Regions from separate parts of the Polaromonas sp. CG_9.11 genome, predicted to be linked through region 1. Evidence: predicted binding sites of a transcription regulator. Region 1 holds the regulator's gene; the other holds the start of a gene.
What was found. Region 1 encodes NrdR, which represses ribonucleotide reductase genes. Its sites were predicted from a motif close to CACNANATNTNGTG; they were not measured.
Positions count from the first base shown of each region.

Region 1 (4,328 bases):
TTGCATTCGTCGTCTTTGCACATCAGGGCGTTGGTATCACCGGGATCCTTGATCGCTTCAATGATGTAGCGCGGAGCTTGTGCAGGCTGCACCCCTGCGCCCCCTGCGGTGAAGGTACGCCCGGTATAGGTGCCGTAGGCTGTCGTTTTGGCAGAACTGCTGGTGTTGGTGAAATCAACCGTCAGCCATGAGGGCTTTCCTGCGGTCACCAGACGGCACAACCCTTTACTGTTGCCTGTGGTTCCGCAGCCGTCAATAAAAGCTAGTGAGTTGGTGTCTGGCGTGAAAGTTGCGCGTCGCGAGGATGTGCCGGGACCAAACAGATCGTTTTCGGCGTCCATCAACCCGGCTTCGGCAGACTGCCAGGCAAGCATTTGATCCCTGTCATTGCGTGCCCCGCGTTCGCTCATCATGGAAACCTGGATTGCCGAGATGCCCAGCAACGAAACAATGGTCAGGACGATCATGACCATGATGAGTGAAGCGCCGCGTTGGGCGCTGCTTTCTAAAACGTAGCAAGTTATTCGTGTTTCGGGTCTCATTCAAAGCCCTTGTTCATTGCGAAGGTGAACCGTGAAGGTGACCACCTGGCGCATTCTGCTGTCTGCACCTGGAGAAAATATCGTTCCTGGATCGTTGGTGGATGACATGGCCGACCCAGCGCTTCCGCTTGAGGACGCCCTGGACTGACCCAACGGGAAAAAGGTCTGAGCCGCCGAGTCTTGCGCCGAAGCAGTCGGGCCGCGAATAACCATGCCAATGCGCAAACTTCGTACGCGCCGCCAGTTCGCATTGGTTCCAACCGGATCACTGGGCACCACGATCTGGTCAGCGCGAAGGAAGCGGTCTGCTACAGAGTCTGTAGTGGCTCCGGCAGCGGGCGCAGTGTTGGGTGTCACGTTGTCAACACCGTAAAGAACCTGAAAGTTTTCTACGCCCTGAATGATTGGTTGAGCGGTTAAAGGTCCTGTACTGCACATTAGAGAAGGCTCACCTTGGCTGAGGTCGACATACAGAACACTGGTGATGCGGTCGTCCCGGTTGATGGGGATGGCAGTGGATGGATTGCCTGCGCAATCGATCATGCTTCTATCGGATACGCCTGAACCTGGGAATGTCTCTGTGGCCTGATAGCGCAAGATAAGAATATCGCTTCCAAAACCGAGCCCAGTTGTACGGACCGTAGCAGTGTTGAATGGATCTGATGTACTCGGTGTTGAGTTGTTAAATCCGGATATGGATGGGTCGGGATTACTGGCAACACCGGTGACATTTATAAGCCGGTTGGTCGTTGCATAGATGAAGTCCTCATAGCCAGCCTGAACGCCCAGCCGATGCATCAGGTCTGTTGCGAATCGGGCGTTGTCCCTGAGTTGTGATGCGGCATCGACGGTGACGAATCCTTGACGGCTGACGATGAGTGCGGATATTGCGGCAATCACAATGACAGAACTGATGGCCATTGCAACCAGCAGTTCGACAAGGGTAAACCCTCTGTCCCGGATTGACTGTGAAGACTTCCATCGGCGCGGGGAAGGGGCAAGCTGAGCATGCAAGCTTTTCATGAGCTGCTGCCAGGTGTGATCGGAAGAACAATGGCGGGGGTTGTAGCCCTGTCGAGGGCCGCGTCGCCGCTTGAAGAACGGTTTGTCGAGCCACGGGTCCAGCCCATTTTGATCATTGCTGTTGCGTCTGTGCTGCTGGCAGTGCATGCCCATTGTGGAATGCCATTGGTATCAAATGGTGCGGAATCAATGCAGACCCTTACACGAGCGCCAGGCAGTTCGCTTGCCACCCTCGCCAGCCACTCAGTCATCTGTGCGTCTGCAATTGCGGTGTTGCTGGCACAGGCCGTTGAACTCGCAACATTAAGGCAGTAGGACGCAGTGGTTGGTGCCAGGGGGCTGGTGAAGTCGCCTAAATAAGGGTTAGCGGTTGAAAGAAGGCCGATGTCCTTGTTTCCACGCATCATTTCCGCCATCTCACGTGCTAGAACACTGGCTGAAGACTGGAGCCGTGCCTCGCGGTTGGCCTGCAACGCGGCAGCTTGCAGCCCTACCATGCCCAATAGACCAAACGACAAAATGATGATGGAAATAAGTACTTCAATCAGGGAAAAACCGTTGGAGCGCCGGACCGTGGAGTACGACGATGCTGGTTTTCTGCAACCGCACGAATCTACCTTTAACGAACCGACGGCTTCAAGACGTTTCATACTGTAATGGTATGTGACATCAAGAACAAACGGCAAGAAGCTTGCACCGTCTGTCCAGTTCAGTTGACCGTTTGGAATGAAAACCCGCCGCGATGATATCTAAAACGGTCCTGCAAACGGTCACCAACCACTGTCGGACCTTAACGCCCCACCTCATCCACCAGTATCCTGAACTCGTCAATGTCCTCAAAACTGCGGTACACGCTGGCAAACCGGATGTAGGCAATCTTGTCGAGCTTCTTGAGTTCCAGCATGACCAATTCGCCCAGACGGCTCGAAGCCACCTCGCGCAAGCCCAGGCTCAGCAGCTTTTCCTCGATCTGCTCAACCGCTGCATCGATCTGCGCGGTGCTGACAGGGCGTTTGCGCAGGGCCAGGGTCATTGAACCCAGGATTTTGCTGCGCTGGTAGTCGGTACGGCGGCCGTCTTTCTTGACGATGGACGGAAAGCTGACATCAGCGCGTTCATAGGTTGTGAAGCGCTTTTCGCAGGCGCCGCACTGGCGGCGGCGGCGTATGAAGTCGGCGTCTTCTGAAATCCGGGTTTCGACCACCTGAGTTTCAAGATGGCCGCAAAAAGGACATTTCATAAGTCCTCTGGTCAAGCATTTAAGCGTTTGAGGCCGTTGGCGCAACAGCCGCGGGCGCAAGCAGCTATCAAATGAATAGCTGTTTTACCTGTCATGTGAGTCAGCCGTAAACCGGGAAGCGGCTTGTCAGGGCATGAACCTTGACGCGCACTGCCTCGATGTTGACCGCATCGCGCGGGTTGTCGAGCACGTCGGCAATCAGGTGGGCCGTCATGCGCGCTTCCTCGTCCTTGAAGCCGCGCGTGGTCATGGCCGGCGTGCCGATGCGCACGCCGCTGGTGACCATCGGCTTTTCCGGATCGTTCGGAATCGCGTTTTTGTTGATGGTCATGTGGGCGCTGCCCAGCACGGCCTCGGCTTCCTTGCCAGTGATGCCCTTGGCGCGCAGGTCAACCAGCATGACATGGCTTTCGGTGCGGCCGCTGACGATGCGCAGGCCGCGTTCGGTCAGGGTTTCAGCCACGGTCTGCGCATTTTTCAGGACTTGCTGCTGGTACGTCTTGAACTCGGGCGACAGTGCTTCCTTGAAGGCGATGGCCTTGGCAGCAATCACGTGCATCAGCGGTCCACCTTGCAAGCCGGGAAAGATGGCGCTGTTGATGGCTTTTTCGTGCTGCGCCTTCATCAGGATGATGCCGCCGCGCGGGCCGCGCAGGCTCTTGTGGGTGGTCGACGTCACCACGTCGGCATGCGGCACAGGGTTGGGGTAGATGCCGGCGGCAATCAAACCGGCGTAATGCGCCATGTCAACCAGGAAAATCGCGCCGACGTCCTTGGCGACCTTGGCGAAACGCTCAAAGTCAATGCGCAGGCTGTAGGCAGAGGCGCCTGCAATGATCAGCTTTGGCTTGCTTTCATGGGCCTTGCGCTCCATGGCGTCGTAGTCAATTTCTTCCTTGTCATTCAGACCGTAGGACACCACGTTGAACCACTTGCCGCTCATGTTCAGCGGCATGCCGTGGGTCAGGTGGCCGCCTTCGGCCAGGCTCATGCCCATGATGGTGTCGCCAGGCTTGAGGAAAGCGAGGAACACCGCCTCGTTGGCCGAAGCGCCGCAATGCGGCTGGACGTTGGCGGCGTCGGCGCCAAAAATCTGCTTGACGCGGTCGATGGCGAGTTGCTCGGCCACATCGACATGTTCGCAACCACCGTAATAGCGGCGGCCGGGGTAGCCTTCGGCGTATTTGTTGGTGAGCTGCGAGCCTTGCGCAGCCATGACGGCGGGCGAGGCATAGTTTTCGCTGGCAATCAACTCGATGTGATGCTCTTGCCGGGCGTTTTCAGCCTGGATGGCCGCAAAGATTTCGGGGTCGGTCTGTTCGATGAGAATATTGCGATGGTACATGGCAGTCCTTCAAGACTTCGGTTCCTTGTCCTTTGGCTCTGTTGCAGAGCCGAGGAAGCAAGGGCTGCCCAGGCGAACGGCTGAACGCTTTTTGGCCCGATGGCCGCAAACGGTGCGCTTCCCCGTGGTGTCCCACGTCCGCATCAATGGTTGAAAACCTGGATGCCTATCGCCAGTC
Region 1 covers NZ_JADOVE010000005.1:158,209-162,536, reverse strand. The annotation lists gene IWX85_RS06335 (PilX N-terminal domain-containing pilus assembly protein) at 1-542, opposite strand, end outside; gene IWX85_RS06330 (PilW family protein) at 543-1,565, opposite strand; gene pilV (type IV pilus modification protein PilV) at 1,562-2,215, opposite strand; gene nrdR (transcriptional regulator NrdR) at 2,356-2,805, opposite strand; gene glyA (serine hydroxymethyltransferase) at 2,906-4,150, opposite strand; ZMP/ZTP riboswitch at 4,210-4,328, opposite strand, start outside.

Region 2 (4,328 bases), on a different contig from region 1:
GCCTGATGCTCAACCTGCTCGACAATGCCTTGCGCTACACCAGTGGCGCAGCCCAGGGGATTGAAGTCAGCACCCAGCGGGTGGCGCCAGGCCAGGCCAGGCTGTCAGTCTGGAGCGATGGCCAGACGCTGGAGGAAACCGTCCAGGCCCATCTGTTCGAGCCTTTCTTCTCGTCCGAAAGCCGGTCTACCGGGCTGGGCCTGTATATCTGCCGCGAACTGTGCGAGCGCTACGGCGCCCAGATCGGTTACCAGCGGGTGCCGCGGGAAAATATCCAGGGCAATGAATTTTTCATCATGTTCCAGCCTGCGTCACAGCGCCTGCGCACCGAGCTGCCGAGCATGGATTCCGTCCTCGTCTGAAAAATCATGCATTCGCAAGCACCCGCACCCTTACCCTTACCCGCCCGCATCCTGATCGTTGACGACGAGCCCGACTTGCGCACCCTGTACGAGTTGACGCTGCTTCGGCAGGGCTACCGCATAGAAGCCGCCGGCACGATTCAACAGGCTCGCGAACATCTTGGAGCCGCCCGGTTCGATGCGGTGATCACCGACATGCGCCTGCCTGACGGGCTGGGGCTTGAACTGCTGCGCGAACTGGCCCAACAGCAACGCGCAGAACGCTGCGTGGTCATCACGGCGCACGGTTCGGCCAAAAATGCGGTCGAGGCACTGAAGGCCGGGGCCTTTGACTACCTCACCAAACCGGTTGACCTCCAGCAGTTCCGCAGTGTGGTGGCGTCGGCCGTGCAGGAAACCCGAAACGTCAGCCAGGCCCTTGCCAAGGCCGATAGCCGCAGCCCAACGGCCGGGGCGGCTGTCCCGGCGCCCGGCAAACCGCCTGACGCGGCGCCCATCCTGCAAAAGCTGGTCGGTCAAACGCCCGTGATGCAAGCCGTCAAGTCACGCATCGTGAAGGTCGCCGGCAGCATGGCGCCAGTACTGATTCGCGGCGAGTCCGGCACCGGCAAGGAACTCGTGGCGCGCGCCGTGCATGGCTGCAGCCACCGTGCGGCCCATCCCTTTGTGGCCGTCAACTGCAGCGCGATTCCCGAAAACCTGCTCGAAGCCGAGTTCTTTGGCGCGCGCAAGGGTGCCTACACTGGCTCGGTGCAGGACCGGCAGGGCTACTTTCAGGCGGCCAAGGGCGGAACGCTGTTTCTCGACGAGATTGGCGACCTGCCGCTGGCCATGCAGTCCAAGCTGCTCCGGGCGATCCAGGAGCGCACCGTACGGCCGCTGGGCTCGCCGCAGGAAGACATGGTCGACGTTCGCATCGTCAGCGCCACCCACAAGGACCTGGCACTGGGGGTCGAGGTTGGCAGTTTTCGCCAGGACCTGTATTACCGGCTCAATGTGATCGAGATCACGGTGCCCCCGCTGCGCGAACGGCTGGACGATTTGCCAGCACTTTGCCATGCCCTGCTGGCCCGGATCTGCCAGGAATCCGGCCTGGAGGTACCCGTGCTGAATCCTGCGGTGCTCGCCCATCTGCGTTCGCTGCCGCTCAACGGCAATGTCCGCGAACTGGAAAATATCCTGCATCGGGCTGTCGCCCTGGGTGAAGACAGTCTGTCGCAGGTTGACACGCCGCCAGAGCAGCCTGTAGCAGTTCCAGAAAATCTTCAAAATTTTCTAGACCAGCAGGAGCGAAGCATCCTGGTCAAGGTATTGCAGGAAACCGGTTTCAACCGCACGGCTGCCGCCATCCGGCTGGGTTTGAGCCTGCGCCAGATCCGCTACCGCATTGCCCGCCTGGGAATCACCACGCCAGGCCACGATGATGCGGCCGAAGCCCTCGATGACCTTGCCTGAAGCAGGCCTGCCGCCAGGCACTGGCTTGTGGCAGCACGGCTGGTATCGGCATGCGCGGGCCATGGTGTCGCCGAACGTCAATCAGCGCCCTGCTGGCGCGAAAATTGATTTGGTCGTGATTCACTCAATCAGCCTGCCGCCGGGGAAATTCGGCAATGGCAACGTGCAGCGCCTTTTCACCAACCAGCTCGACTGGGACGCGCATCCCTACTTCCAGGGCATCCGGGGACTTGAGGTTTCAGCGCACTTTTTTATCACCCGCACAGGGGCCCTTTGGCAATTCGTCGGCTGCGACGACCGTGCCTGGCATGCCGGCCACTCGGCTTACCGGGAACGAAGCCAGTGCAATGACGACTCGATTGGCATCGAACTCGAAGGCCTGGAAGGAAGCATTTTTGAAGCACCGCAATATGAAACACTTGCCAGCCTGTGCGCAGCGCTTATGCAGGCCTATCCCGTGGCGCATATCGCCGGACACGAGCATATTTCGCCGGGGCGAAAACTAGACCCGGGACCTGGCTTCGACTGGCGCCTGCTGCAGGATTCACTGGCTTTGCCCAATCGGTATTTACCCCGACTTGCTTGAGGGCACTCTCGTGTGTGTCGACTTGCAGGCCCCTGCATGCATGCCATGATCCCAGCCTGAACATCTTGCCTGTCGAGGCTTTATAAGCGTCTGCAAACCAAAACCGGCGGAAAGCCGCGCCAGCACTAGGCCGGGTATCGAAAAGCCTGATTCCATCAGGCTTGCGCAAGGTCGCATGGAAAACCGGAGCTCTTTGACGGCATTAAAAAATAATAAAAAAGCCAGGTTGGATACCGACAACACCAGGCAACGGTACACTACCGGTAGTGGTTGCAGCGGCGTCAGACACTAGGTATAGTGCTTAACCATCAATCAGCCCATTTGGGACTGGTCACCCAATTGAAGAGAAAACCAGTCTGTCGAAACGCTGGTTTTCGACAGGCCTCTTCTTTTTACTGATCCCGCATATCACTTGTTCGCCACAAAAAATTCAGAGGAAATCATGCAAACAGCACCCTACGCCGTGCCCCATTCATCCAATGTTCCCGTCAGCAGTTCTACCCGCAACACCGAACTGGCTGTTTCCGGCGCGCTGGCCAACTACCAGATCATTCGCCGCAATGGCTCGGTCGTCGCATTCGAGCCGCACAAGATTGCCGTTGCCATGATGAAGGCTTTTCTAGCCATCCATGGCACCCAGGGCGCGGCATCGGCCAGTGTGCGCGAAACCGTCGACACCCTGACCCAGGCCGTCGTTCGCGCGCTGATGCGCTCACGCCCCAGCGGCGGCACTTTCCACATCGAGGATGTGCAGGACCAGGTTGAACTTGGCCTGATGCGCGGCGGTCACCACGAAATCGCCCGCGCCTATGTGCTGTACCGCGAAAAGCACAACCAGGAGCGAACCCGGCAACTGCAGACCCAGACGCCTGCCGTGCCGCAACTGCATGTCATGGATGGCGGCAAGCGGGTGGCGCTCGACATTGCCAACCTGCAGGCGCTGATCCAGGCCTCCTGCGCCAACCTCGGCGCCGACGTGAAGCCCGACCCGATTGTTTCGGAAACCATGCGCAACCTCTATGACGGTGTGCCCATCGACGAGGTCTACAAGGCGTCCATCCTGGCGGCCCGTACGCTGATTGAAAAGGACCCTGACTACACCTACGCCACTGCGCGCCTGCTGATGCACACCATCCGCCGGGAAGTGCTGGGCGAGGAAGTCAACCATGAAGCCATGGTGCTGCGCTACCCAAGTTATTTTCCCGAGTTCATCGCCAAGGGCGTGAAAAACGAACTGCTGGACGAAAAACTCCAGCAGTTCGACCTGGCGCGCCTGGGCGCGGCGCTCAAGCCTGAACGCGACCTTCAGTTCGACTACCTTGGCCTGCAAACGCTGTTTGACCGCTACTTCCTGCACGTTCGCAAGCAGCGCATCGAGTTGCCGCAAGCCTTTTTCATGCGCGTGGCCATGGGCCTGTCGCTCAATGAGCAAAATCGCGAAGAACGCGCGATCGAGTTCTACGAAATCCTGTCGTCGTTCGACTTCATGTCGAGTACGCCGACGCTGTTCAATGCCGGCACGCTGCGCTCGCAGCTGTCATCGTGCTACCTGACCACCGTGGCCGACGACCTGGGCGGCATCTACGACGCCATCAAGGAAAACGCGCTGCTGTCAAAATTTGCCGGTGGCCTGGGCAACGACTGGACGCCGGTGCGCGCCATGGGCGCCCACATCAAGGGCACCAACGGCGAATCGCAAGGCGTCGTACCCTTCCTGAAAGTCGTCAACGACACCGCCGTGGCGGTCAACCAGGGCGGCAAGCGCAAGGGCGCAGTCTGTGCCTACCTGGAAACCTGGCACCTGGACATCGAGGAATTCCTGGAACTGCGCAAGAACACCGGCGACGACCGCCGCCGCACGCACGACATGAACACGTCGAACTGGATTCCCGACCTGTTCATGCGCCGCGTGATGGAAAAAGGCA
Region 2 covers NZ_JADOVE010000002.1:239,929-244,256, reverse strand. The annotation lists gene IWX85_RS02905 (ATP-binding protein) at 1-362, shown strand, start outside; gene IWX85_RS02900 (sigma-54 dependent transcriptional regulator) at 369-1,817, shown strand; gene ampD (1,6-anhydro-N-acetylmuramyl-L-alanine amidase AmpD) at 1,804-2,403, shown strand; gene IWX85_RS02890 (ribonucleoside-diphosphate reductase subunit alpha) at 2,846-4,328, shown strand, end outside.
Region 2: a site for NrdR is predicted at 2,690-2,703, ahead of IWX85_RS02890 (ribonucleoside-diphosphate reductase subunit alpha). Genes of this name have one in related genera too.